Regions from separate parts of the Bacillus sp. FJAT-42376 genome, predicted to be linked through region 1. Evidence: predicted binding sites of a transcription regulator. Region 1 holds the regulator's gene; each other region holds the start of a gene.
What was found. The regulator Rex, encoded in region 1, represses fermentation and respiration genes when NADH is low (regulators of the CRP and FNR family bind a similar motif). The targets are predictions, from matches to a motif close to TTGTGAAATATTTCACAA.
Positions count from the first base shown of each region.

Region 2: CEF21_RS07155 (L-lactate dehydrogenase) is a predicted target of Rex. The motif match lies at 5,287-5,304, and genes of this name have one in related genera.
Region 3: yumC (ferredoxin--NADP reductase 2) is a predicted target of Rex. The motif match lies at 3,169-3,186, and genes of this name have one in related genera.

Region 1 covers NZ_CP033906.1:619,122-629,079, reverse strand. Annotated here, with positions in the region: gene CEF21_RS03255 (alkaline phosphatase D family protein) at 1-619, opposite strand, end outside; gene CEF21_RS03250 (VOC family protein) at 1,204-1,593, opposite strand; gene groL (chaperonin GroEL) at 1,833-3,470, opposite strand; gene groES (co-chaperone GroES) at 3,528-3,812, opposite strand; gene CEF21_RS03235 (CPBP family intramembrane glutamic endopeptidase) at 4,106-4,822, shown strand; gene CEF21_RS03230 (YdiK family protein) at 4,819-5,022, shown strand; gene tatC (twin-arginine translocase subunit TatC) at 5,047-5,805, opposite strand; gene CEF21_RS03220 (redox-sensing transcriptional repressor Rex) at 5,822-6,469, opposite strand; gene CEF21_RS03215 (ABC-F family ATP-binding cassette domain-containing protein) at 6,781-8,706, shown strand; gene CEF21_RS03210 (GNAT family N-acetyltransferase) at 8,828-9,244, opposite strand; gene tsaD (tRNA (adenosine(37)-N6)-threonylcarbamoyltransferase complex transferase subunit TsaD) at 9,567-9,958, opposite strand, start outside.
Region 2 covers NZ_CP033906.1:1,395,593-1,405,550, reverse strand. Annotated here, with positions in the region: gene CEF21_RS07180 (ROK family protein) at 1-699, opposite strand, end outside; gene CEF21_RS07175 (aromatic ring-hydroxylating oxygenase subunit alpha) at 875-1,846, opposite strand; gene CEF21_RS07170 (nuclear transport factor 2 family protein) at 2,403-2,789, opposite strand; gene CEF21_RS07165 (RrF2 family transcriptional regulator) at 2,806-3,285, opposite strand; gene lepB (signal peptidase I) at 3,626-4,153, shown strand; gene CEF21_RS07155 (L-lactate dehydrogenase) at 4,194-5,156, opposite strand; gene CEF21_RS07150 (hypothetical protein) at 5,361-5,648, opposite strand; gene CEF21_RS07145 (endo alpha-1,4 polygalactosaminidase) at 5,765-6,604, shown strand; gene CEF21_RS07140 (CdaR family transcriptional regulator) at 7,105-8,205, shown strand; gene glcD (glycolate oxidase subunit GlcD) at 8,307-9,719, shown strand; gene CEF21_RS07130 ((Fe-S)-binding protein) at 9,716-9,958, shown strand, end outside.
Region 3 covers NZ_CP033906.1:3,753,521-3,763,478, forward strand. Annotated here, with positions in the region: gene CEF21_RS18900 (3D domain-containing protein) at 1-257, opposite strand, end outside; gene CEF21_RS18905 (YuiB family protein) at 410-727, opposite strand; gene CEF21_RS21420 (YuiA family protein) at 814-933, opposite strand; gene CEF21_RS18910 (NUDIX domain-containing protein) at 1,083-1,565, opposite strand; gene CEF21_RS18915 (NAD(P)/FAD-dependent oxidoreductase) at 1,750-2,967, opposite strand; gene yumC (ferredoxin--NADP reductase 2) at 3,399-4,394, shown strand; gene CEF21_RS18925 (hypothetical protein) at 4,430-4,702, opposite strand; gene CEF21_RS18930 (radical SAM protein) at 4,731-6,143, opposite strand; gene CEF21_RS18935 (prolipoprotein diacylglyceryl transferase) at 6,136-6,882, opposite strand; gene CEF21_RS21425 (hypothetical protein) at 7,224-7,586, opposite strand; gene CEF21_RS18945 (hypothetical protein) at 7,558-7,920, opposite strand; gene CEF21_RS18950 (transposase) at 8,229-8,798, shown strand; gene CEF21_RS18955 (HesB/IscA family protein) at 8,919-9,281, opposite strand; gene dapF (diaminopimelate epimerase) at 9,354-9,958, opposite strand, start outside.

The sequences.
Region 1 (9,958 bases):
CATAGCCAATGGATGCAGACTGAACATCTGCCCCTTCTTGCGGCAATGTTTTAAAACGCCCCGTCTTACTGACAAGTCCGCTTTTCGTAACGAAACGGTAGTAGTAAGTTTGCTGAGAATCAAGCTTGCCATCCAGATCAACACGCACGACATGGTCATGATCCTTCCAGATTGGAGAGAATCCTCTCATCTCCAGTTCAGAAAAATCTGCCTTTTTACTTATTTCAAACATAATGAATTTACCCTGATTAATGCCCTCTTCTAAAGAAGCATCGTTTGAATCTTTATTTTCAAGCCAATAAATCACTTCGCTTGAGAATTCTTTATTTGTTAAACCAGTCTCCATAGAAGAATCGACCCTGGTCCATAGCATCGCACCAGTCGGCGTAGGATCTCCTGATGCAACAGACTGCGGGAATCCCTTTCCAATCGTTTGTGTTGCAGCATAAGGCTGGAGCGCTGTTGCCGCTTGCGCACGGGAAACCATGGACGTCAAACGGGAAATTCCGGACGTCTCTAATGCCATAACCGCAGATCCAGCCAGGAAATATTTCAAGAAGGTTCTGCGTGCTTTATCATACTCGTTACCTGTTTGGTGCAACTCATGATTCTTATCCAAGGTAATTCCTCCTTCATAATCTGTTCACAAATGATTCTACGGGCTCAATTTAAAGAGAGTAATAAGGACTTATTACAAACCGTTTATAAAAACGTAAAGGAGCGGTAAAAACCGACAATTAATTTGGGTTATTTAGCAAATTATTAAAACTGAGGAAAATAGAAGATATTCTGTCTGCATGATTTAGGGGAAATGAAAAAGAGGCCTCCCAAAAGATATGGAGAAACCTCTTCCTTTGCTACTTGCTCTGCAATCGATTTATGCAGCTTATCCATTTATTAAGTATATAGAGGTGTAAACGATATCGTTACAGAAAAAGAATGGGAGAGCGACAGCCTTATATGGAAGATAGACAAAGTTGGGTATATTCGGAAATCAAACAAGACAGCAAAGATCTGTCCTCTGATTATTAAGCTGGCACAGCTTTCTATGAAATAGAAGGAATCGATAGCAGTAAGGCGATTGCCGTTAAAGAAAAAGAGAAAATAATCAAATTAGAAGCGGAGTCAAAATAAATCCCAGCGTATGAGCAAAAAAAACGCAAAACCTCAAGGGCTTCGCGATTTTCACATGTAGTATTTTGACTAAATTCCTTTAGTACACATTAGAACGATACGCCAGCCATCCGGATCTTCAATTGTGACACCAGATTCTTTCCAGTATGGATTTTCAGGTTCGACTACTTTGTAGCCCATTGTTGTCAAACGGCTTTGTATACGCTGAATTTCATCTTGAATCGGAATATAGAAAACAAGTAAATTATCTTTTGTTGGAGCAGGGCACGGACTTCCATCAATATGCTGAGTAAATTCCAGGTGATAGGCTGCATCAGGAATACCAAACATAACTCCATCATAGCCTTCATGATTTTGAAATTGTCCAATTTGTTTTAATCCTAATCCTTCTCCATAAAATCGAACAATTTCTTGTAATTTGTTTGTTGGTCTGGCTACACGAACTTGTACGTAATTCATTGAAAGTCCCCCTTATCATTTAAACATAACACTCAAAATCCTCGCACTTTTAATGGAGTTTCTCTTGAAGCATGGGGACGGTTCTACTGCTTCGGGGCAGCACGAGAACCGTCCCTGTGCTTACGTTGCTTCACCTCAATGGTATCATTCCGTTCTCACTTTATTAATAAAAAAATGATCTCCATAAAAAAACGCGAAACCCAAAAGGTTTCGCGTTTTTCCAAGGCAGATGATGTAAATTACATCATACCGCCCATTCCACCCATTCCGCCCATGCCGCTCATATCTGGCATGCCTCCGCCGCCTTCTTCAGGCTTGTCGGCTACTACTGCTTCAGTAGTCAGGAACATAGCTGCGACAGATGCAGCGTTTTGAAGAGCTGAACGAGTTACTTTAGTAGGGTCGACGATTCCAGCCTCTACCATGTTTACCCATTGTCCAGTTGCAGCGTTGAAGCCAACGCCGATTTCTTCGTTTTTCAGGCGCTCAACGATAACAGATCCTTCAAGGCCTGCGTTGTGAGCGATTTGGCGTACTGGCTCTTCAAGAGCACGAAGAACGATGTTGATTCCAGTTGCAGAATCGCCTTCTGCTTCAAGAGAAGCTACTTTGTTGTATACGTTCACTAGCGCTGTACCACCGCCGGATACGATTCCTTCTTCTACTGCTGCGCGAGTAGAGTTCAGGGCGTCTTCGATGCGAAGTTTGCGCTCTTTTAGTTCTGTTTCAGTAGCGGCACCAACTTTGATCACGGCTACGCCGCCAGCCAATTTAGCAAGACGCTCTTGAAGTTTTTCTTTGTCGAACTCAGAAGTTGTTTCTTCTAATTGAGCACGGATTTGGTTTACGCGGCCTGCGATTTTGTCTGTTTCGCCTGCTCCTTCAACCACTGTTGTGTTTTCTTTCGTAACCACAACTTTGGATGCGCGTCCAAGCTGAGTGATGTTCGCAGATTTAAGATCAAGACCTAGATCTTCTGTGATCACTTCTCCGCCAGTCAGAATCGCAAGGTCTTCAAGCATCGCTTTACGGCGGTCACCGAAGCCAGGAGCTTTAACCGCTACCGCATTGAATGTTCCGCGAAGCTTGTTCACAACAAGCGTTGCAAGAGCTTCCCCTTCAACATCTTCTGCAACTAGCAATAGAGATTTGCCTTGCTGAACAACTTGCTCAAGAACAGGAAGGATTTCCTGGATGTTTGTGATCTTTTTATCTGTGATCAGGATGTAAGGATTCTCAAGAACCGCTTCCATCTTGTCTGAATCAGTAACCATGTATGGAGAAGCGTAGCCGCGGTCAAATTGCATCCCTTCTACCACTTCAAGCTCCGTTGTGAAGCCTTTGGATTCTTCGATTGTGATCACGCCGTCGTTTCCAACGCGCTCCATTGCCTCAGCAATCAATTGTCCAACTTCTTCGTCAGCAGAAGAGATCGCTGCTACTTGAGCGATGGAATCTTTGCCTTCGATTGGCTTGGAGATTGCTTGAAGCTCTTCGATTGCAGCTGTAACAGCTTTCTCGATACCTTTACGCACGCCCATAGGGTTAGCGCCGGCTGTAACGTTTTTAAGACCTTCGCGGATCATTGCCTGCGCAAGAACCGTTGCAGTTGTCGTACCGTCACCCGCTACGTCGTTTGTTTTGCTTGCTACTTCAGCAACAAGCTTTGCTCCCATGTTTTCGAAAGCATCTTCAAGCTCGATTTCCTTCGCGATTGTCACACCATCGTTTGTGATAAGCGGAGAACCGAATTTCTTTTCAAGAACGACGTTGCGTCCTTTTGGTCCCAATGTTACTTTTACGGCATTTGCAAGCGCGTCCACACCGCGAAGCATGGAACGGCGAGCTTCTTCGCTGAATTTAATTTCTTTAGCCATGAAAAATACCTCCTTGGAATTGTTTATCGTTTTATTTTTGTTATCCGGTTGTATCGATTAGCCGATAACCGCTAAAATGTCGCTCTCACGAAGGATTAGGTATTCCGTACCTTCATATTTAACTTCAGTTCCAGCATATTTTGAGAAGATGATGCGATCGCCGGCAGCTACTTCAAGAGCAACCTTTTCGCCATTATCCAAAATGCGTCCTGTACCAGCAGCTACAACTTTACCTTCTTGCGGTTTTTCCTTCGCAGAATCAGGCAGCACGATGCCGCTTGCTGTTTTTTCCTCAGATTCAACCAATTCAATAATTACACGATCACCTAGTGGCTTTAACAAGTGAAACACCCTCCTCAATTTCATATGTAGTTTAATTTTATTAGCACTCGTTCAGGTTGAGTGCTAACACACAAGTCTATATTATATAAACTTTTTACGAATTTCAAGTGAAAACCACTTAATTTTTCTTCGACGAAATTCAACAATTGTAAACGCACTCAACGATGTTCCTGATACGTGTAACGGATAAGGATATGGTACAATTGGGTTTGGTGAAAGAAACCGTATCATTTGCCGCATTCAGGAGCAGGATAAAAGGTATGGCTGTCTGCGGATTTCAAAGGAGATTAATGGTGAAAAAACATTATTGGTATATTCTGCTTACATATGTCATTATGCTGTTTTCAGGCTATTTTGGCTACCCGCTGCTGCTTCAGCTCGGAGTGGACCGGAGCCAGGTGATCGGCTACTGGAACATCATCAGTTTTGCCATCGGGGTTATCGTTGTCCTGCTTCTCTTGAGAAAAGACCGCGGCGACTATGATCTAAGGGGAAAACCGGCTTCTCCCGCTTCATCCGCTGCATGGGCCATCGGCGGGATCTTCCTGGCATTTCTTGCCCAGGTGATTGCCGCAAATATTGAATCCCAGCTTCTCGGCATTAAACCGGGCTCCGAGAACACGAAACAGATTATGGATATTGTAAAAGTCACGCCGCTCATGATCTTTGTTGTGTCCATTGCAGGACCGGTATTAGAGGAAATTGTATTCCGCAAAATCATTTTCGGAACGATCTATAAGCGGACCAATTTCATCCTGGCCGCCCTGATCAGTTCGGTTATATTTGCTGTTGTCCATCGGGACCCGGCGCATATTCTGCTTTATTCGGCTATGGGATTCACCTTTGCCTTTCTTTACGTCAAAACAAAGCGCATCATCGTTCCGATTATCGCCCATCTGTCAATGAACACCATAGTCGTCGTGATTCAATACGTCTACAGTGATGACATTGAGCGAATGATGAAAGACGCTGAACAATTGCAAAGCATCATTGGAGGAAACTTTTTATGAGAGCACGTCCCGGCGCACTTGCCGCCTTTTATTTCGCGATGGGGATTCTGTTTACAGTCATTGCTGTGAACAGCGGTTCTGAAGGTATTTGGAACTTCCCGACCATCGTTCTTATGCTGATTGCCACTTTTGATTTTGCCGTGGCCATCCGGATGTTCCGGTTTGGCTTAAAGCTTAAGAAAAGTGCCCAGAAAAAATAACCTGTCCATTCGGGCAGGTTATTTTTATTCAGACAGCTGTTCCTTTGCCTCTTCCTCCATTTGGATCTGCAGAGACTTCCGGTGCGCCCGATGAGAGACGATGATGCTGATTTCATACAGAAGAATCAGCGGAAACATGACCACCACCTGTGAAATGACATCAGGCGGGGTAATGAGCCCGGCAACGATTAGCAAAAAGAGATACGCGTATTTTCTGATTTTCCTCAACAAAACCGGTGTCACAATCCCAAGCCTTGTTAAAAACATAATGATGACCGGCAGCTGAAAGAGCAGGCCAAACGGAAGGGTCAGTTCGATCAGGAACTGAAAGTACTCATTGATTCCGATTACCTGGCTGATCCCGAGATCAGACGAAAGGCTTGTCATAAACCGGATCACCAGCGGGAATAAAACAAAATAAGAGAATGAAAGGCCCGCAAGGAACAAAAAGACGCTTAATGGGATATAGCTTAGCGTAGCCGTCCGTTCTCTTTCATATAAACCGGGACTGATAAATGACCATAGCTGATACAAAATCAGCGGGGATATCAAAATGACCGCAATAATGAGAGCAAATTTCATATACAGGAAAAGCGGATCCGAAATCCTGAACGCATTCAGCGTAATATCCTTCGCTTCATCCGTCTGCTGCAAAAATAAAATCAGCGGCTTTGCGAGGAAAAATCCTGCAGCGAGCGCCACAACAAAAAAGACCGCAACGATGATGATTCGTTTCCGGAGTTCTTCTATATGTTCATACACCGACATTTCCCGTTCGTTCATCGGACCATCCATCCTTTTACACAGATGTTTCGCTCGGATAATGCTTTAGAAAATAGACAAGGGACTGCAGCTCCACGGCAAGGTCAATGTGATGAATGCGGATATGATCCGGCACATTCAGTCTTGCGGGGGTAAAATTCAGTATTCCCTTCACCCCAATGGAAATGAGCCGGTCTGTAATGGACTGGGCCGCCGGTGCCGGTACCGTCAAAATGGCGACCGGTGCTCCTTCCGGAAGCTTCTCCTCCAATTCATCCAGATGATGAATCGGAACCTCTCCAACCGTTGTGCCAATTTTATCTTCTGCGACATCAAATGCGGCAAAGATTTCTGTATTATTGTTTTTTGAAAAATTATAGTGCAAGAATGCTGTCCCCAGGTTTCCGACTCCAATCAAAATGACCTTCGTCAATTCATCCTGATCGAGTGTTTTCCGGAAAAAGGAGAGCAGATAATTCACGTTGTATCCATAGCCCTTCTTGCCGAGAGCACCAAAGTAAGAAAAGTCTCTGCGGATTGTAGCCGAGTCCACTTTTACCGCATCGCTTAATTCAGCTGATGAAACCCGCTGTTTTCCGGAAGAATGAAGGTTTTTTAAAAAACGATAGTATAAAGGCAATCGCTTGGCGGTCGCCTGCGGTATTTTGGATTGATCAATATTCATTACAATTTCCCTCACATTCCTTGATGCAAATCTTGGGACAGACGTCCCATTCTAATCTATTTTCTTAAACGTTCATTTAAGTTAGCGCTTCCAATTCAATCTCCCTGACCAGTGTTTCATGGAACATTTTACTGCCCTCTTAAAAAAAGTGGGGAAAAATGGGCATTCATAGAGTCATACCCAAACTATACACTATTTTTTCGGGATTGTCTGTTTACGAATGGCAACATTTTTTGAACGGGCAGACGGCAAGGTTGCCGGCAAACGGCAGTTAAGCTACACTTAAGCTAGTATACATGAGGTGAAAGCGTATGATTCTATTACAAGTTCAGCAGCTCACAAAATCTTTTGGAGCTGAGCCGATATTATCCAATATAAAGCTTGAAGTTCAAACACGGGACCGGATTGCTCTTGTCGGCCGAAACGGAGCGGGAAAATCTACCCTTTTGAAAATTATTTCAGGGCAATTATCGTATGATTCCGGTGAAATCATCAAGCCAAAGGATCTCACTATCGGGTATCTGGCTCAAAATACCGGACTCGAATCCTCCCGTTCCATCTGGGATGAAATGCTGACTGTTTTCAGCGAATTTCAGCAAATGGAGAGGAAAATGCGGGGAATGGAATCCGACATGGCCGACATCAATCCGGCCAGTCCTCAATTCGAACAGATCATGAAGGAGTATGACCACCTGCAGACCACGTTTAAAGAACGGGGCGGGTATCAGTACGAAGCCGACATCCGCTCGATTCTCCATGGTCTCGGGTTTGGCGATTTTGATCACTCGACTTCTATTTCAACACTGAGCGGCGGGCAGAAAACGCGGCTTGCACTAGGAAAGCTGTTATTAACAAGTCCTGCCCTTCTGATTCTGGATGAGCCGACCAACCATCTAGACATTGCGACGCTTTCCTGGCTGGAGCAATATCTTCAAGGCTATAAAGGCGCCGTTCTCATCGTTTCCCATGACCGCTATTTCCTGGATAAAGTCGTCAATCAGGTGTATGAAATCTCCCGCCTGCAGTCCTCCAAGTTTCTCGGGAATTACAGCAGCTATCTGCAGCAGAAAGCAGAGAACTATGAGCGTGATATGAAGGCTTATGAAAAACAGCAGGACGAGGCAGCCAAGCTGAGAGATTTTGTCCAGCGGAACCTCGCACGCGCTTCTACGACAAAGCGCGCGCAAAGCAGACGGAAGCAGCTGGAGAAAATGGACATGATGGACCGTCCTTTAGGAGACGAAAAATCGGCGGTTTTCCGGTTTGACATTGAAAAGCAGAGCGGAAATGATGTGCTGAAAGTGGACAATCTGTCTGTTTCCTATGACGGAAACAAACCGACCATCTCCAATGTATCTTTTTCTGCAGACCGCGGAGACAGCTTAGCCCTTGTCGGTCCAAACGGAATTGGAAAATCCACGCTGTTAAAAACCATCGTTGGAAAGCTCAAATCCATCGAAGGAGAAATCCGCTACGGCTCATCACTGAAGATCAGCTATTACGATCAGGAACAGGCAGAGCTTACATCGAATAAGCGTGTGCTGAATGAGCTTTGGGACGAGTATCCATTAAAGCCGGAAAAAGAAATCCGAACTGTACTTGGGAACTTTCTTTTCTCCGGAGATGATGTGCTCAAACCGGTTTCAGCACTCAGCGGGGGAGAAAAAGCCCGCCTTGCCCTGGCCAAGATGATGCTAGAAAAAGCGAACCTGCTCATTCTGGATGAGCCGACGAACCATTTGGATCTGGACAGCAAGGAAGTTCTGGAGAATGCCCTTGTTGATTACCCCGGCACCATCCTGTTTGTCTCCCATGACCGCTATTTCATCAACCGGATAGCAACAAAAGTATGCGAGCTGTCCAAACAGGGTGTGGAGCTTTTCCTTGGAGATTATGACTACTATCTTCAGAAAAAGCAGGAGCAGGAGGAACTTGCTTCCCTCAAGCAGCAGGAGGAAGCCGGAACGGAGAAGGTTCAGGATCAAAAAGAGACAAAACTGAGCTACCAGCAGGAAAAGGAATTAAAGAAACTCGAGCGCCAAAGACAGAGACGCATTGAAGAGATCGAAACAGAAATTTTCAATCTGGAAGAAAAGATCGAGGAAAATGAACAGCTGCTGGCAGATCCGGCCAATTATCAGGATCATGAAAAGCTTCAGGACCTCAGCCGTGAAAATGAACAGCACCTTTCCTCTGTTGCAGAGCTGATGGATGAATGGGAAGAGCTTCAGCTTTAATGTCAGGTCAGACAGGCAAAATGAGCGAATGATAAAAGGACCGTACATTTAGGTTTCTCTAATGTACGGTCCTTTTTGCGGACAAAAAAGAAGTGTTTCCCTGGAATGAAGCATCCAGATGCTATTTGGATATAACTTTGAACATCCCCGTCATGTTTGGTGAGTAATCTTTAAAATCAAATGCTTCATAGAACGATTCTTTTCCCTCTGATGCAAACAAACCGACAAACGCCTTATCCGGGGCATGCCGATTCAAGTACTCAGCCAATTGATTCATGATCTCCCTCCCAATCCCGTTTTTCTGATAATCCGGATGAACCACTATATCTTGAATATAGAAATAGATCGCCCCATCTCCCACAATTCTCCCCATGCCCACCATTCGTTCATGATCTTGAACGGTAATGCAGTAAATAGAACGCTTTAAAGATGTTTCCGCTGCTTCGAAATTCATAAAAGGAGTCCATCCTGCAGAATCACATAAATATTTGTATTCTTCCAATGTTGGAATGTTTTCTTTCAGTTCATAGTTCTTCATCATTTACCATCAGAACCTCCATTTCAGCAAGGATATACATTCGACATTTTTCTTTCTATTCCTTTTATTTAGCTGAATGGCTGTGATGTCCTTATGGATCTGTTCATTTTAAAACGGTTTTTTATCCACAGGCTTAAGATGTGGATTAATAGGGTTTACACTTTTTTATCCACAATATCCACAAAAAGGCCTTTCTTTATCCACATTTTCCACAGCCTTCAAACCATTGGTATATCTCATTTTGTTCTGATTTGAAATAATTGTGGATAAGAATGTGGATAAACTGAATAGCAAAAAAAATCCTGCCTGTTTATAAACAGGTTCAGGATTTTGAATGATTATTTTCAAGCTCAAGACCAGGATTCGCATTCATCGTCATACTGCCTCTATTGCCTTTCTGGAAAAGCATATGTCCGGCAGCCCCAATCATGGCCGCATTATCTGTACATAAATGAAGAGGCGGGATAACAAGGTCCACTTCCGGCATTTCCTGAAAACGGGCCGTCAGTGCAGCACGCAGCCCTTTATTGGCCGCTACGCCCCCGGCAAGAAGCACTTGCTTCACCTTATATTCATTGGCCGCCCTAAAGGTTTTTTCCACCAGCACATCGATCACACTTTGCTGAAAGCTTGCTGCCAAATCCTTCGGTTCAATGATCTGCCCTTTTTGCTTTGCGTTATGAAGCGTATTAATAACAGCTGATTTTAAGCCGC
Region 2 (9,958 bases), 780 kb from region 1:
ATGCCCTGTATACAGGTTTTGTCCAAAGGAAAACGACGCTCCAATGCCGGCACCAATCGAGAGGCATATGAAACTCGTAAACCGGGAGCCGAATCCAAATTCTTTTTCCGCTAATGTGTAAGCGTTTACATTGTTTGATAAAAAAATAGGAGTATGAAAATGATCCTGAATAGGAGTACAGACATCCGCATTTTCCCAGCCGAGAAGAGTCGAACGGATAATCTTGCCTTCCTTGTCGCTGATCAGCCCGGATGACACGATGCTGATTCCAAGAAACCGGTCCTGAGATAAACGCAGCTGCTCCAGTGCCGATGCCAGTGACCGGATAAGCAGTGTCATGACCTCTTTTACTGATGCTCCGGGTTCAAACGATTGCTCCGTTTTTAATAGAATCTCTGATGCAAGATTTGTAATGGACAGAATCAGCCTTGATTCTTCCAATTTAATAGCCGCTGTAAAGCCGTAGTTCTGATTGAATCGGAGTAAAACCCCCTTCCTTCCTCCCGTCGAAACAGCTTCTCCTTTCTCGTAAATAAGGTCCGCTTCCATGAGCCGGTCCACGATCGACGTAACGGTGGACAGGCCCAGATCAGCCCTTTTAGACACATCCGTACGGCTGAGCGGCTCGTAAAGACGAACCGTTTCCAATACGAGATTCCGGTTAATATCCTTTATTAACTCTTTATTGCCAATCCTCATAATCTCTTCCTCTATCTTCCATTTTCTATAATGTAACTTACTTCGTTCAGTGAAACAAGTATATTTTTTGAATAATCGCAATAATGAATCATTATACCTTTACTGATTCTTTTTACGGGACTTTCCCACTAAAAAACACCATAGCAAAAGACTGCCCGAAAGCAGTCTCTGAACTTTAATATACCTTCACACCCTCATCCAGGCTGATCTTTTTTTCTTCCTGCGACAGAAATTCAAACCATCTTTTTCTGAAGGCGATTTGCGGGCCATCTGCGTAAACGTGCGCCTCCATCCGGAGTGCTTCGGGAATCGGTCTCGGGTGCTGGCTTTCCACAACGGATTTGTCTTCGTCGAGGATTTTCAGGCTGTATTTTGAAAAAACCCGATCCATAAAGGGCACCTTTTTCGCGAATGTTCTCCCGGCATAGCCGAAAATCATCGTTTCTTCCTCATCTACAGGTGTAAACGTCACATAGTTAATAAAGGCATGTTTCGTGTCATGGGCGGGCCTTAAAATCCATTGCTGAGGAAACCGGTATTCAAGAAGACCGCCTCCGTTTTGAATCATAATGCTGTCCCCTTCGTGAGTGTAGGGAAGATCGTGAAAGACGGTATTCGAGTTCCGGCCGATTGTTTTTTTATGAACGAAGGACAAATGAGCGACGTCCAGGACACTTTCGACAGCCCTTGTTAAATGGGCATCCCAATGAGCCTTGTAAGGAGAGAGACGGTACCTGCTCTCCTTGATGTCCGGAATGACTTGAAAATCAGGAACTTCCTCTGCTTCATAATCGGGATACACCCAAATGAGGCCGGCTTCCTCCGTCACCGGAAATGCCGCCGTATGGGCAAATTTCGGGATTGGTTTATCCGGCTGGGACGGAATTTCTGAACACGTTCCGTCTCCGTCAAACTTCCAGCCATGATAGGCACACATGAGCTCTCCGTTTTTCACACAGCCAAGTGACAGATCGGCCCCTCTGTGCGGGCAAAACGCATGCAGCGCCTTCACCTCGCCTTGCTGGTCGCGGTAGAGCACCATTTCCCGGCCGATGACCTTTTTTCTGACCGGCTTTTTTGTCAGCTCAGATGAATAAGCGACCGCATACCATGCCGAGGGGAAAACGCGGTTGATGTTCTCCTCCATTTTTCCATCCTCCCTTGCCATTCTCCTTTTCCTATCATCTTACGCCTATTGGGCGGGAATGAGAAATATCAATAGGCGGACGCCATTTGAAATAAAAAATTCAGGATCCCCTTCATCCAGGTTCTCTAAAAACACGCTCCGTCTATAGCCTGCTGCCTCAAAAACCTTTAGCATCGCCGTATTGGACTGGTTGGTTGACGAGAACACCTTAACTGTGGGAGAAAACGTTTTAGATTGCTTCAGCAGACGGGAGGCATTACCTTTTCGCCTTAGAGATGGGGCGATGACTAGCAATGAAATAAAACTGCAATTTTAAAAAGGAACATGGAAAAGAAGGAAGCCTGCTATCTCACCCTGTTCAGGCAGCGCTTTTCCTGAATGGCCTGTCCGATAAGCCCGGCTCTGTTCATCATTCCGGTCGCCCGCTGATCGAGACTCACAATAGCTGATGACTGACATAGGTCTGGAAGGGGCATATCATTAGGGCACCTATGTAAAAATACACATGGACACCGAGTCCATGTGCTTATTATTCTCTTCTTTTCTTCCCATCCCTTTATAGCGTTTTATAGGTATGAAACATATCCTTGCTGTCCGGCACATTTTCTAAATAAACAATCTTGCCGTGCTCATTCACTTTTGCTATGTCCTTGCCCGTTTGAGTGAACACCCGCCCTGATGAATGCTTTCCGCATACCGCCCATTGGGTTTCGTAATGATCAGCACCCTCTGCTTTTTTCCAGCCTTCATACATATGTTTAATATCGCTGTTTTCGGTAAACACCAACTTCATAAACAGCTTCCAGTTTTCAATACCGGACTTCTTGTCCCCATTTAAAACGAAAACCATGTCATCTGAAAAAAGAGCATTCAATTCTTCCATTGCCTTTTCACTCGTTCTGGACTGATCAAATAAGTCAAAATATTTATCTAAGTTTTCCATGTTTCATCCTCCTATTTTAGACCACCATTTTTTCATGAATGGCCGCACGCAAATTTACGATGCTTTCCTTAGGGCATTTTTTGTGAATCTCTTCATTGAGGGATCCGATTGTTTCACGGTTTAATATTGATTTCCATGATGATTCAGCCTCTCCCATTAAATTGGACAGCAAGTCGATTTCTTTATCCTGAATATTAAGCATGTCATGAAAGATTCCGGTTGATGAATAAAGGGACTGCTTTCCTTCAATCGCCATGTACACATCATAGATTGCAATATCCTCCGGTTTTCTTTTTAAACGGAAGCCGCCCTTCTTACCGGGAACAGAAGCAATCAAATCTGCACTGACCAGCTTTCTGAGCAGTTTTTGAAAATAGGTCGGCGATCCTCCCAGTTGGCCGCTTATGACTTCTCCAGGCAATACCGCTTTTTCAGGTAAGAAAGTCAGCATAAGAATTGCGTATACGGCCTGTTCCACTCCGGTTTTCATTTGCAAAGGATCCATCTCCATTCCTAATCAACGAAGTATAAAGTGGATATTTATTATCCACTTTATACACATTACTCTATTTCTCTCGTAAAACAAATACATATACTCTACTTTCCTTGAGGTAATTCCACCTTTTAAGCAGGCTCTGATAACGATTCAGGATCTCCCGGTTAAAACGGACACATACAGGAGGAACGGAACTCCTGCTGTCTCATCGCAGATAATATGTTTAAAAAGTTGGTAAAAGGGGGAACCGCTCATATCTTTCCTGGCCAAAAACATGTAAAATAGAAAAAAGGAACATTGCATTCTGCCTTTTAGCCAAGCAAGAACAGGAGGCGTTTACATGAAAGAACGGAAAAAGAAAGAAATCTGGTCCTGGCTCAGCAGTATTTTAGCCGCTGTCATTGTCGCCATGATTTGCCAGCAGTTTATTTTTACCCCCGTCATGGTGAAAGGAAAGTCCATGATGCCGACTTTTGAAAGCGATAACCAGATTATCGTATCCAAAATCAGCAGGATCGAGCGCTTTGATATGATCGTTTTCCACTCGCCGATCTCCAAAGACAATTACATCAAGCGGGTCATCGGACTTCCAGGCGACACGGTCCAAATTAAAAATGATGTCTTAACCATCAACGGTAAAATATATAAAGAGCCTTATTTAGAACAAAATAAAAGCATTCTTGTTCCACGCGAAAACCTGACGGAAAACCTGACAATCAGGGTTCCCGCCGGATCCTACTATGTAATGGGGGATAACCGCCGCGACAGCATGGACAGCCGTGTATTCGGCTGCATCTCCAAAAAGTCAGTCATCGGGGAAGCCAAATTCAGATTTTCTCCTATTGAACGGATGGGAACATTGAATTAATAAAAAGAGAGGCATTTCATGCAGAAATGCCTCTCTTTTTTTATTCGTTTTCCTCATCAAAATGCAGCTTCAAAGTATTCTTCAGCACCTCTGCACTATGGCTGAACCGCTTTTTCTCTTCCTCATTCAAATCCAGTTCAATCACTTCTCTAATGCCCTCCCGGTTAATCACAGCCGGAACCCCGATATAAACCCGATCTTCTCCATACTCCCCCTCAAGCAAAGAGGAAACCGTCAGAACACTGTTCTCATTATGAAGAATAGCCTTTGTAATTCGGACAAGCCCCATCGCAATCCCGTAAAACGTAGCCCCTTTTCTTTTAATAATTTCGTATGCCGCATCCCGGACATGAATAAAAATTTCATCCAAATCTTCTTTCTTATAGGACGCATCCCGCTCGATCCGCTTTAAAACAGGAACCCCCCCGACATCAGCTGCGCTGTATACCGGAAGCTCACTGTCGCCATGCTCGCCAATGATATACGCATGGACATTAGTTGGGGCCACCTGAAAATACTCTCCCAATTCATATCGGAATCTTGCTGTATCCAAAATCGTTCCGGAACCGATGACCCGCTCTTTCGGCAGGCCGCTGTATGCCCACGTCGCATACGTCAGGATATCGACAGGATTCGTTGCCACAAGAAAAATCCCATTAAATCCGGCATCCATTACTCTGCTTACAATCTGTTTGAAAATCTTCAAATTTTTATCCACTAAGTCCAGACGGGTTTCACCAGGCTTCTGATTCGCACCCGCACAAATCACAACTAAATCAGCGGTTCGGCAATCTTCATAGGTGCCGGACTGAACATGGGTCGGATACGGCGCAAACACCTTCCCGTGATTCAAATCCATCACATCGCCCATCGCTTTCTCTTCATTCATATCAATCAGCACTAATTCATCCGCAATCCCCTGATTCATCAAAGCAAACGCATAGCTCGCTCCAACAGATCCTGTCCCAATCAGTACAACCCGGCTAGTTTGTACGCCTGTCATTCGGCTTCATCCTTCCTTAGTGTTTAGACATGTGTTTGGTGTTTGGTGTAAAGCTGGGTTACTATGATGCTTGGGTTTGTTATTAAGCTTTGGTTTGTTATTAAGCTCTGGTTTGTTATAATGCTCTCGTTTGTGAATTAATTCACATTTATATTTTACTGCACCTGTGATTATTTTCCAATGGGAACCCATGATAATCTATGACTATTTTGTTACTGTTTTTATGAGAGTTGCCGGTGCTCTGCCATGTCCGGCATTCTTGCCTGGCATCGCCAGCTTTTGTCTCCATGTCCGGCATTCTTGCCTGACATCGCCGGTTTTTTTTCCATGTCCGGCATTCTTGTCCGGCATCGCCAGCTTTTGTCTCCATGCCCGGCATTCTTGTCCGGCATCACTGCTTTTTTCTGCCATGTCCGGCATTCTTACCTGGCATCGCCAGCTTTTTTCTCCATGTCCGGCATTCTTGTCCGACATCGCAGCTTTTTTTGCCATATCCGGCATCCCTTTTTCAAAAGCCAAAGATCCTCATCTGCAGCATACATATTAATAGACTCAAGAGAAATGTATGGTAAGTTTAAAAAAAGAACGGTTATAAAGGGATGAACCCATTGAATAGAAAATTTGTACTGCTCGCAGGCTGTGCCACACTTATACTTTTTATCATTCTCGGATCCTCTTTGTTTCTTATAAATAAACAGAGGAACCAGCTTTTTGAGATTTCTTCTTATAAAATTTACTATGATGAACCATCCCGGGCTGTAGTGAAAGAAATGTCGCGGTATCCATTGGTCATCATCGAACCCGTTTACTATACGAAAAAACAAATAGCCGAAATCCAGGAAAACGGAACACTTGTATATGGATATATCAATTCCATGGAATCGGACAAGTGGAACGAAGAACTGTTCCGGCAGTTTGAGGATCAGGATTTTTATAGAGGCGATCATGGAGAACGGGTCTATATAAAGAAATGGGATGCATATTTAATGAATATGACATCCGATCATTACCGGAGCACACTTTTGGAAGAAATAAAAAATCAGATTATAGATAAACAGCTGGATGGAGTGTTTTTAGATACGGTGGGAGACATTGATGATTATTTCATTGATGACCCGAAAGAGATGGGACGCCAGCAGACGGGACTGATTCAACTCTTGAAAGAGCTTGAGAGCCGCCAGATTTCCGTCATTCAGAATTGGGGGATGAGAACCCTGCAGAAGACAGCTCCTTACATTGACGGTTTTATGTGGGAGGACTTTCAGTATTCTGAAATCATGATGGATGACTGGTCGCGAAAGTGGATGAAGAAAACCCGCCGATTGGCCGAAGACTATGAAATAGAAATCTTTACCGTATCCGAAAAAGAGAAGAGAAAAAGTGAACAGCTATCTGAGGATCAGGGATTTATTCATTATTATGCTCCGCGCGGGTATGAGGAATGGTGATAGATGGGGCCTGTTAAAGCAGAGATAAAAATGCCGGGCCCGGCCGGGGTCTGTCCCCTGATATTTTACCGTACGAAAGCTCTGGCACCTTCCTCTGCAAGTCTTTGTCCTTCAAGGCTTCAAGCGCACACGGTCTCCTTCCCCCGCTGCGGTGAAGCGGAGCGGGACTGGCACCGTGCCAGTCCCCTGATATTTTACCGTACGAAAGCTCTGGCACCTTCCACTGCAAGTCCTTGTGCTGCAAGGCTTAGGCACACCCTGGTCTCCTTCCCCCGCTGCGGTGAAGCAGAGCGGGACTGGCACCCTGTCCCTGTTGACCACTCCCAATCACACCCGCCACTTCCAACCATCAACCGCTCCCTAACACCCGCCACTTCCACCCACCACCTCCAGCTACCGGACCCAATACCACCTCCAGCATAATTTCCTGCCGCGGATGATTCCGCAAGAGCCGTCTTTGGTATAATGGGCGCAGAAGAAATTGAAAAGGAGGATGTACGATGCTGCTGCCTGCCCTTGCCGCTAAAATTGTGGAAGAAGTCAAAAAGGTGATTGAGGAGGATGTAATCGTTGTAACTCCTGAAGGAACGATCATTGCAAGCACGGATGACAGCCGGATGGGCGACTTCCATGAAGGGGCGAAAATGGCTTCGCGCGAAAAGCGCAAGGTCATCATTTCCAAAGAAGATGAACAGACACTTGCGGGTGTCAAAGCGGGAATCAACCTTCCCGTATTTTTTCAGGGAGAAGTGGCCGGCGTGATCGGCATCACCGGGATCCCTGAAAACATATCCCCTTTCGGAGAAGTCATCCGGAAAATGACTGAGCTTCTTGTGAACGAAAATTACTATACAGACCAATTAAATTGGGAAGCCCGGACCCGGGAAGCCTTTGTTTTTGACTGGATTGAGCTGAAGAAATGGACTCCGTCTTTTATGGACCGCGCCCAGATGCTGAATGTAGATCTAACCGTTCCGCGAATGGCGGCGATCGCCGTTTTGCCCGATGAAGATCTCCACTTTAAACACATTGCTTCTGTGATTCAAACATGGCAGAACAGTTACCCGGCCGATCTTTTTGTCCAATGGGGCAACAACCGGATTGTGATGGTCTTTCAGGCTGGGGACAAGGCATATGCGAGAAGCCGGGCTGCAGCCATTCACGAGTATCTGGAGGAAAAGCTTCAGACCCGGGTTTTGATGGGAGCCGGAAAGGCTGTCCCCTCCGCTGATTTGTCTGCTTCCTATGCACAGGCAGAGCGCGCATTGAACTCACCTCGGGGGAAGCAGCGGATTATTTTCGATGAAGACTTGACGATTGAAATGCTGCTCGGTGACATCTCTTCTGAAACGAAAAAAGAGTATATAGAACGCACCCTCGCCCCCATGCTGCCAGAGGAGGACCTGCTGCGTACATTGATTGTGCTGTTTGAAATGGATCATTCTTTAAAGAAAACAGCCGAAGCTCTTCATATCCATATTAATACGCTTCATTACCGGCTGAAAAAAATCGAAGATCTGACAGGACTGAACCCTTCCAGGCTTAATGACGCTCTCATTCTCTATCTGGCTGTCATCTTTATGGATAAACATCCAAAATAAACGCGGGTTTCCACCACTATTTTTAGAGGAATCTACATAGATGGCGGGACCCGCTTTCTTTTATACTTAGAGAAAACGCTTACCTTTACAGGGGGATCGCTATGCTGAACTTAGAATTCAAAGAAAAACTGATAAATGCTGTCGGCAAAAGCAACGTGGAGGACTCGAAGGCAAGCAGGCTTGTGTATTCGTATGACGCAACACCGAATTTTCAGGCGCTGCCCGATGCGGTCGTATCACCAAGGTCTGCTGAGGAAGTGTCACTGGTGGTAAAGCTTTGCGGACAATACAACGTCCCGATTGTACCAAGAGGTTCGGGTACAAACCTATGCGCAGGCACCTGTCCGACGGAAGGGGGGATTGTGCTTTTATTTAAGCATATGAACAAAATCCTTGAAGTCGATGAGGAAAACCTGACTGTGACGGTCCAGCCTGGAGCCGTTACATTGGATATCATCCATGAAGTCGAGGCGCGCGGACTGTTTTATCCTCCCGATCCAAGCTCTATGAAAATCTCCACGATCGGAGGGAATATCAACGAAAATTCCGGAGGGCTGCGCGGATTAAAGTACGGTGTTACCCGTGATTACGTCATGGCACTTGAGATTGTACTTGCCAATGGAGACATCATCCGGACAGGCGGAAAGCTTGCGAAGGATGTGGCCGGGTATGATTTCACCCGGTTGTTTGTAGGCTCTGAAGGGACGCTTGGAATCATGACGGAAGCAACATTAAAGCTGATTCCAATGCCGGAGACAAAGAGCACGATGCTTGCTCTTTATCAGGATCTGGAGGCCGCAGCAAGATCGGTTTCTAAAATTATCTCCAATAAAATCATTCCGGCTACACTGGAGTTTTTGGATCAGCCTACACTGCAGGTGGTTGAAGACTTTGCCAAAATCGGACTGCCGACGGATGTAAAAGCGGTCCTTCTCATCGAACAGGACGGCCCGGCTGATCTCGTTTCAGGAGATATGCTGAAAATGGCGGACATCTGCAAGCAGGAGCAGGCTGTTTCCGTTCAGCTGGCCAAAACAGCTGAAGAAGCCGAGGCTCTGCGAACGGCAAGGCGCTCCGCATTGTCCGCGCTTGCCCGTCTGAAGCCGACAACCATTCTGGAAGACGCGACCGTTCCAAGATCAGAAATTGCGAAGATGGTGGCCGCGATTAATGAAATAGGCGAACGATTCAATGTACAAATCTGCACGTTCGGCCATGCCGGCGACGGGAACCTTCATCCTACGGTTGCAACCGATGCACGGGACCACGATGAAATGGAACGGGTGGAACAAGCGTTTGCCGCTATTTTCGAAAAGGCCATTGAACTTGGCGGAACGATTACCGGTGAACATGGCGTCGGGGAAATGAAGGCGCCGTATCTTGAATTAAAACTCGGAGCGGCAGGCATTCATGCTATGAAGGCTGTCAAACAGGCCCTTGATCCAAACGGAATCATGAATCCAGGGAAAGTATTTGCGAAGGACACAAGAAAAAGGGTGGTTGTGTCATCATGACAACGGTACAGGAACGCGAAAAAATCCAGACACAGTTCAAAGAGCGCATGAATGAAGATGAATTGCTGAACTGTATGAGGTGCGGCTTTTGCCTTCCCTCCTGCCCGACTTATATTGAATCAGGCTTTGACGAAGCGCACTCACCAAGAGGACGGATTGCCTTGATGAAAGGCGTGGTCGACGGTTTGATTGAACCGGATGAAGACGTGGAGCGGTCCCTGAATCTTTGCCTCGGCTGC
Region 3 (9,958 bases), 1.1 Mb from region 1:
AGCTTTTCATCTTTTTTCAATAACGAACCCGATATGGTCTGAACGGATGAAGCATGGCGGACAGGCAGCCATTTAAGTGACAATCCAAACAACCGGAAAGAATCGTTTTCTCCATTATGACTTGCATATGCATGATATAAATCCTGAGTCAGTTCTCTCGCTTTTACTCCAGACACAGCTTCAAACGTTGTTGCCAGGGCAGCTGCGAATAGCAGCGTCATCACCAAACGTCTTGCCCATATTCCAAAGAATCTCATTTTATGTTACACACTCCTCTCACTAAGCTATTTGTTCCCAATCAATGACAAAAGTATTCTTAAAGAGAGGAATTGAAATGTTTGTAACAAAAGACGGGTCGTGCGGACTTTACCCTGCCAAAATAAAAAAACTTCCGCATCAGCCGGAAGCTTCAGAACATCTGATATCCTTTTTTTCTTAATGCCTGTATGACAAATCCTGAACAGACCGCACCTGCAAGACCGCTTGCTAAAATGGTAATATCCACACCTTGAAGCGAGACGACCTTCTTTAAAAGTGCCGGAAAAGATTCTCCCGGTGCACTGAAATAAGAGGCGGCAGTTCCATCATCAATAATCAAAATACAAACGATCGGATAAATGACCGCCATGATCCATGACATTCTGAGCAGCATATTCAAGATAAATCCAATGCCAAAGAACAAGACAAAAAATAAGACAATGGAAATAATAAATACCGGCAATATCATATCTAAAACACCTCCAATACACCAATTTCAGTGTACTGAAAGCGCATTAGATACGTCAATATGAATTTCCCTGAATTTTCTATATTTCAAGACTTTTTTCCAGTTCCATTGCAGCAATCACATGTTTCTGTACCGCCAAGAAGCAACTGAAAATAACCTTTGCCTGAGCAATATGGACACTCTCTTTTTTCAGCTTTCAATGTCATCTGTGATCTCCCCTTTATGATCTGTTGTTAATTAAGATATCAGGTATCTTGTCAACAATAAAGGCAGATAAGATGACAAAAGAGCCAATGAAAGCGAATACATCAGGCTTAAACTCTTATTTTCTTTAATTTTCTTATTTTTTTGAAAATTATAAAAATAAGTTATATGCGGAGTAGTTAAATTGCTCCCCCGGATCAAGCTGGTCATATAACGTTAATTTAGGATCCATATCTTTGTCACCCAATGCGGTAATCAGCAAGGATGAGTCCGGATCAGCTTTTAACTGTTCATAAGGAATAAATGCCGCCTCAAAGAGCTCTTCTTCCTGAATCCGGATCACACTGCTTGCTGCTTTTAGCTTAAAAATAAGCATATTATCACTGACCTGGCCTTTTATAACGCCAGATCTCACCCCAACAATTCCATTGAGGACCGCCTTAATTCCCGTTTCTTCATATATTTCTCTGATTACTGCCTGATCAACTGTCTCATTTCCATCCACAAATCCAGCCGGCAGGGACCATTTGCCCTTCAGACCGCCATATTTCTTTTTTACAACAAGCCACCTATTTGATTCATCGGTTACAATCCCCGCAGCTGCCAGCCAGACATTTCCCCGTTTACTTGTCATGATGCCACTCCTCTACCTGTCATTCCATCAAATAATATAATGCTTTTATTATGTACCCAAAAATAAGAAAAGGCAAAAGCTATAAGCTTTTGCCTTTCCTTACTTATTGGTTCTGTTAAACTTTGCTGCTGATTTCCGCATCAAATGTTATAAATCAACAGCATGCTTTAACGCAGACTGCTTATTAAAAGAACTTGAATTTTCCTTTTTTCATGACCATACCAGGTCCGCCCACCATGTATAGTGCACGGTTATCGATCATCTTTTTCATGAATGATGCTTTCGTTCCAACAAGCTTTTTGCCGAAAACAGTTCCTACTGCATCATCTTCACCAAGAGAAGCAACTGTACCTTTAATGTCAGCTTTAAAGCCTTCCATTTCTCCCTGGCCTTTGATTAATACGGATAGGTTTTTCGCACAAGTCTCTCCCTGCTGCATCGCAATTTGTGCAGTTGGAGGGTATGGACGATTGATTTCTTCATTGATAATCAATGAGCAATCTCCAATGATGAATACATCTTTGTGGCCAGGTGCAAGAAGATCAGGAGTAACTTTAACGCGTCCGCGCATGTTCTCGAATCCAGCTTCTTCTACAACGCTGTTTCCGCGAACCCCTGCAGCCCATACAACTGTACCAGCTTTGATTTCTTCCATATGGTCATCTTTAGCAACGACGATTCCATCTTCCGTACATTCTTTAATCGCAGTACCGATTTTGAATTCTACACCTTTGCGCTCAAGATGGTTAACTGCATACTCAACAAGTTCCGGATCAAATCCTGGAAGAGCCGTCGGAGCAGCTTCCACACAGATGATGCGGACTTTCTTAGGATCAATATCATATTCGCGGCAAAGCTTCGGCACACGGTTGGAAAGTTCTCCAAGGAACTCGATACCTGTGAATCCGGCTCCACCGACAACAATTGTCAAACGGTCATCCTGCTTCACTTCTTCAGTCTGATACGTTGCGAACTGAAGTTCAATATGCTCACGCAATTGACGTGCAGCATTAATGTTCGTAATTCCGAAAGCATATTCCTTCAAGCCTTGAATTCCGAAGGTTTCCGGCTGAGATCCTAGAGATACAACAAGATAGTCATACTCAAGCTCGCCTTTTTCAAGAACGATTTTCTTTTCATCCGGCTTGATTGCTGTTACTGTATCCTGTACGAAGTTCACACGGCTGCTGATTACATCTTTAATTTGGTAACGGCATTTATCGTGATGAAGCGTACCGGCTGAAGCTTCATGCAGCCAAGTTGTTTCATAATGGTAATCGTTTTTGTTAACAAGCGTAATATCCGCATCGTTAACCCCTACTAATTTTGAAAGACGGTTAACTGTAATTAAACCGCCATAACCTGCACCTAAAACCACTACTTTTGGTTTTCTCAAGACGATCACATCACCTTTACTTAATTTGTCGGTAAAAGAACAAAAATGATACCTGTGTATATTTTCTGCTCTTTTCACCATTTTATTTTGTTTTTTGCCAAAAACTTTGTGAAATCCTTCACTATCTAGTGCGCAAAAAAATAAATCACCGAAAAAAAAATGGTTCACAAAAAATTAACAATTATGCCTATTACCCATATTAATCCTTTGTGAAGTGTTTTTCAAGCAATAATTAGCCTAAATCATCTGTTGCGAAAATTCAGAAAATAAGGTAGGATACTAAATTAAACTGCCCGCATCCCGCCCGATTTGCTCCATGAAAAAGCCGCTCTGATGCCGCTTAAGGAAAAACTTACCGTTTTTTATTGGAAGATGAGCTTCGAAAAGAAATATGATATGATATCAGTAAGAATAGTTATCATTTAGGGGGTTATATGGTGAAAGAAGATACAAAGGTTTATGACATAACCATTATAGGAGGAGGTCCTGTAGGACTGTTCACCGCTTTTTACGGAGGGATGAGACAAGCTAGTGTAAAGATCATCGAAAGTCTCCCTCAGCTCGGCGGTCAGCTATCTGCCCTCTATCCTGAAAAATACATATATGATGTAGCCGGTTTTCCAAAGGTACGTGCTCAAGAGTTAATCAATAACCTGAAAGAGCAAATGGCTATGTTTAATCCGGCAGTTGCCCTGGAACAGGCTGTAGAAGAAGTAGAGAAACAAGCGGACGGCGTATTCAAGCTGACCACCAACTCTGAAGTCCACTACACCAAAACGATTATCATTACGGCAGGAAATGGTGCATTCCAGCCCCGCCGCATTGAACTTGAAAATGCTGCACAATATGAAGGCAAAAACATGCACTATTTCATTGATGACCTGAATTCATTTGCGGGTAAGCGTGTCATGATCTGCGGAGGCGGAGATTCGGCTCTGGACTGGGCCCTCATGCTCGAGCCTATTGCGGAGAAAGTTACTCTTGTTCACCGCCGCGACAAATTCCGTGCCCACGAACACAGCGTTGAGCAGCTGATGAATTCAAAAGTAGAAGTCATGACACCATTTATTCCTGAGGAAATTATCGGCGAAGACCGCATCGAACAAGTCGTCCTTCAGGAAGTAAAAGGCGAGCGCAAAGAAGTCATCGACATTGATGACTTAATCGTCAACTTCGGATTCGTTTCATCTCTGGGACCAATCAAAAACTGGGATTTAAATATCGAAAAGAATAATATTGTGGTGAATTCAAAAATGGAAACAAACATCGAAGGCATCTACGCAGCCGGAGATATCTGTACGTATGACGGAAAAGTGAAGCTGATTGCCAGCGGATTCGGAGAAGCGCCGACTGCTGTCAATAACGCAAAAGCTTACATGGATCCTAAAGCGCGTGTACAGCCGCTTCACAGCACCAGTTTGTTTGAGAAATAAAAGATAAGGCCGGTCATGAGACTGGCCTCATTTTTTTACCCCATTTGTAAAAAAACAAATCCAAAACAAGCCGCCACAAGCAAAATGATGACTCCCGCTGCAATCAGCAGACCTTGCCCCACACGATTGTACCCGGCTCCAAAACTGACAAAAAGGGCGATTACGTGCAGAATGGGCCCTAAATATAAATTTTGAAATCCCATAATCGCAACAATATAGAAGAAAAAACTTAAGAAAAATCCTATCCCCGCATTATCCAGGACGCCTCTCTTCTTCTCTCCGCCCTTATGCTGATTTTCTTCACTCATAATCAGTCACCCCTATTAAAAAATCACCTCATAGCCTGACTCCCGTTTCAATCTCAGCCTGTATCTCTTTTAGCAATTGCTCCTTGTCATCCCTATAAAACAAATTGTATGTATCAAAAGGAATAATTCTCCCATCAGGATGCGCAATATGAACACAAGATTTCTTAACCGACCTGACATCAAAATCATATGCATCCAAAAATTGCATGATAATCACCCTGAAAACATTGTCATAACCGATCTGTCCGGGAAGCACGACCTTAGGCAGGCAGCACAGCAAATCTTTCAGTGACAGAGCAGTCGACTGAGGCGAATGATTTAAAGAAAACAATTTGTAAATCATATTCCGGATATTCTCATCCTGCTCAAACACAATCGTATTGCTCTCTCCCTGAAGCAAAATATCCGGATCAATCATCCCGGTAAGCGGTGTTACTTTTCCATTCAGCTTTAGCGCATATCCCATGGCCAGGGAATCCGGGTGGCACGGTACCGGAATAATATCCTCCTGATTAAACACTTCCGACTGATCAATTATCTGCCTGCGTACCTCACTGAGCGTCAGTCTGTCCGTTTCAGGGTTATACTGTTCCAGTCTTCCGGCAGCCTGAATTGGCTGAAACGTAACGCCCCTGACACAGCGCTGCTCAAGCCCATACTGAATCACCTTACCGATTTCATGATCATTCAGGCCCTTCTTCAGCGTCACCACCAAAGTCGTCGAAAGATTCCATGCATTCAAATGCTCAATGGCCTTCCGCCTTGTTTCCCTTAAATCCACCCCTCTTAGTTCCAAAAGAGCTTCTTCTTCAAAGCTGTCAAACTGAAGGTAAATTTCGAAACCAGGTGCATAGGAGGCAAGCCTCTCCGCAAAAGACGGATCATTCGCAATCCGCAGCCCATTTGTATTCAGCATAATGTGCTTAATCGGTTTGGATTTCACTAAATCCAAGATATCAAAAAACTGAGGATGAATCGTCGGTTCTCCGCCGCTGATCTGAACGATGTCAGGCTCCCGCTCATTTTTAATGATTGCATCCAGCATAAACTCGATCTCTTCCATAGAGCGAAAGCGCCCCTTATCAGGACCTGATTCCGCATAGCAAATCGGACACTTCAAATTGCACCGCTCCGTCACCTCAAGCACCGTCAAACAGCTGTGCTGCTCATGATCCGGACAAAGCCCGCAGTCATACGGACATCCATACTTAATCGGCGTATTCCAGCGATACGGCATTTCCGAAGGCTTTATAAATTCGCGGCACTTTTTGTAATACTCCACATCCGTTGAAATCAGCACTTTCTCCCGTCCATGCTTCATACAATGCTTCACCAGATACACCTTTTCATCTTGAATAATGACCTTTGCCTCTACTTTTCTTAAACATGTAGAACAAATACTGTTCGTCAAATCATAAAATAAATACGGCCTGTTAGGCATGAAACATTCCCCTCTCCGTCTGCGCCGATTTTCTCCTCATCAAGTTCGCATAATAAAGCATCCCGAAAAGACAAGCCCATTGCACATTGTTCATCATCAAAAACAAATCTGGCGTCGGTTTAATAAAATCAATCAAAAACCGGAATAGAAAGTACGAAAACATAAACACCTGAAAATAAAAACCTTCCCAATATCCGCCCCTCTTTTTTAAGGACCCATGCACACTAAGCAAAAGCAGCAAAAAAGCAATCTCATAAAGAGCCGTCGGATGGCGCCTGACCCCATCTCCCAAATCCATCCCTGTGATCCAAGACGTTTCCATTCCAAAAGTATGATCCTCCACCCCAGTCAGAAAGCAGCCAATCCGGCCAATCATCATCCCAACAATGAGAGGAAGAACAAAATCATCACCAGTCGAGGACTTCCATCCCACCAGCTTCTTTGTCAGCTCTACACCAATCAGTCCACCTATAAGCGCTCCCACGATCGTCTTCCCCTGTAAAAGGTATACAGGGTCATTCCAATGCTGGACAGTCGCTCCCGGGTCCTCCAGCCAATATAAAATTTTTGATCCGGCAGCAGCCCCCAAAACCACTCCCACTACAATCCACATCCCCGTATCCTTCGTCATCTCACTAGGACGCTTCGTCCAAAGATAAACCCGAAATCCGATAAAATATGCCAGACTCTCAAGGAGGAAATGAGGGTGAAGCCCAAATATGTATACCGGAAAATCCATAACGCCCTCCTTTGGATGATTCTGGTTTTATTATACTAGGTTTTATTGGTTAATTTGGTATTTTTTATAAAATAAGAGAAAGGCCGGGGGGTGATTCGGGACATCGCAGGATTTACTGGGGGTTTGGGGTATTGGAATATTTGGGGCGTTTCCGGACATCACCGGGTTTCCTGTGTCTTCCCGGACATCACAGGGTTGCGGCGGCCTTCCAGGACATTGTTCCTGGACATCCCAGGGTTGCGGCGGCCTTCCCGGACATCGCTGGGTTTCGCCGCCCTTCCCGGACATTGTTCCCGGACATCACCAGGTTTTGGGGCCTTCCCGGACATTGTTCCCGGACATCAAACGGTTTCGGGGCCTTCCCGGACATTGTTCCCGGACATCACCGGGTTGCGGCGGCCTTCCCGGACATTGTTCCCGGACATCACCGGGTTGCGGCGGCCTTCCCGGACATTGTTCCCGGACATCGCACGGTTTCGGCGGGCTTCCCGGACATTGTTCCCGGACATCACCGGGTTGCGGCGGCCTTCCCGGACATTGTTCCCGGACATCACCAGGTTTTGGGGCCTTCCCGGACATTGTTCCCGGACATCACACGGTTTCGGCGGCCTTCCCGGACATTGTTCCCGCACATCACACGGTTGCGGCGGGCTTCCCGGACATTGTTCCCGGACATCACCTGGTTTTGGGGCCTTCCCGGACATTGTTCCCGGACATCACAGGGTTGCGGCGGCCTTCCCGGACATTGTTCCCGGACATCACCGGGTTTCGGCGGCCTTCCCGGACATTGTTCCCGGACATCACAGGGTTGCGGCGGCCTTCCCGGACATTGTTCCCGGACATCACGGGGTTGCGGCGGCCTTCCCGGACATTGTTCCCGGACATCACCGGGTTGCGGCGGCCTTCCCGGACATTGTTCCCGGACATCACACGGTTTCGGGGCCTTCCCGGACATTGTTCCCGGACATCACAGGGTTTCGGCGGCCTTCCCGGACATTGTTCCCGGACATCACACGGTTTCGGGGCCTTCCCGGACATTGTTCCCGGGCATCACCTGGTTTTTGGGCCTTCCCAGACATTGTTCCCGCACATCACACGGATGCGGGGCCTTCCCGGACATTGTTCCCGGACATCAAACGGTTTCGGGGCCTTCCCGGACATTGTTCCCGGACATCACAGGGTTGCGGCGGCCTTCCCGGACATTGTTCCCGGACATCACAATGATTCCAGAGCGTTCCCTGCCATCGTTATGTTTCTAAGTTCGTTCAATTTTAATCGAAGCCGGGAAGGAGTTATCTTATTTTTGTAGAATTGTTGATGAGAATAATGCAGAAAGGTGGAGTTTTATGCCAAGAGCAAGAAATTGGAGTCAGTATAAGGATGGGACCTATCATATTATTTCAAGAGCTATTAGAAAATGGTCATTGTTTGAGGACTACCGTGATAAGGATCGCTATCTGACCATTTTGGAGGAAACTCAGCAGAAATATCCGTTCAAACTACATGCGTTTTGCTTAATGAAAAACCACGTTCATCTCCTCATTGAAGTAATGGATCACCAGCCAAATGTTATCATGAAGCAGATTAATTTCCGATATGCCCGGTACTTCAATTTCCGGCATAAGCACAAGGGGCATCTATTTGAAGGAAGGTATTTTGCTGAACCGATTAGTACCGTCTCTAAATTTTTAAACACTTCCCGATATATCCACTTAAATCCTTATAAAGCGCTGGCTGTTAAGCAGGCAGAAGATTATAAATGGAGCAGCTATCCTTATCTAGTAAAGAACCTTGTATGCCCCATCCTTTATAAAAACAAAACTCTAAGTCATTTTTCTCCTCCTTATGAAGAAAACTTCAAGCATTTCACAGAAGAATTAAAATGGCAGGATAAAGAAGAACTGCCTTCACTATGATCTCCCCATCCATTCCTTCCTCTTATCAGAAAACCTGCAAAGTGACCCTCCAACTTAAACACACTTTGAATCTTCCCATAAAAAAACCTTCTCATGTTCATGAGAAGGGAAAGTATTTGTTCAGCACTCTTCCGGAGTACCCTTATTCGTCGCGGTGACAAACGATGATCCGCAGCCGCAGCTTGCGATGGCGTTCGGGTTATCGATGGTGAACCCTCCGCCCATTAAGGATTGTTTGAAGTCGATGACTGTGCCCTTTAATGCCGGCGCGCTGTCTTTATCAATCAGAACAGGGATTCCGTAGAATTCAAGTTCTGTGTCGCCTTCTTGTTTTTCGTGGTCAAATCCCATGCCGTAGGAAAGGCCGCTGCAGCCTCCTCCTTTGATTCCGACGCGAAGGTAGGCATTTTCTTCTTCGTGTTCTTTCATCATATCTTTTATTTGAAAGGATGCTGCTTCTGTAATTGTGATAATGTCAGCCATGTGATCACTCCTTTGTAAAAGTGGCTATGGTTTCAGTATACATGGTCCGTCCGTTTCACTCAAATACCTGGTTCAGCGGATGTAGTAGGTGCCTTCTGCGATGACTTCTGCAGGGCCGGTCATGAGGACACTTCCGTGTTCTGTCCAGTTAATAATCAGATCCCCTCCTGCCAGGTGAACGGTTATGTCTTCTCCTCTCGGGGATTTGCCGTTTAGTACAGAAGCGACGGCAGCAGCGCATGCCCCGGTTCCGCATGCTTGTGTGATGCCGGATCCTCTTTCCCATACACGGAAGTTTAACTCTTTTTCCGTTAAAACCTCGATGAATTCTACGTTGATTCCATCATGGAATCTTGGATCTTTTTCAACGATGGGCCCGAGTGTTGTTAAAGGGGCTTTTTCTATATCTTCTATATAAAAAATGATATGAGGATTTCCCATGGAAAGTGCAGTAATTTCGTATTCGGTTCCCTGGAATTCCATTTGTTCCGCAATCGTTGTCTGTCCGGGATTTCCATCCATTGGAATATCCTTTTTGAACAGCCGCGGCTCCCCCATATCTATGGTAACTGCCTGTACTGTATTGTTTTCAACTTGGACTTTTGCTTCGACTAGTCCGGACAGGGTTTCAATTTTAAAAACCGGGTCTTTGACAAGCTGATGCTCGTATGCGTATT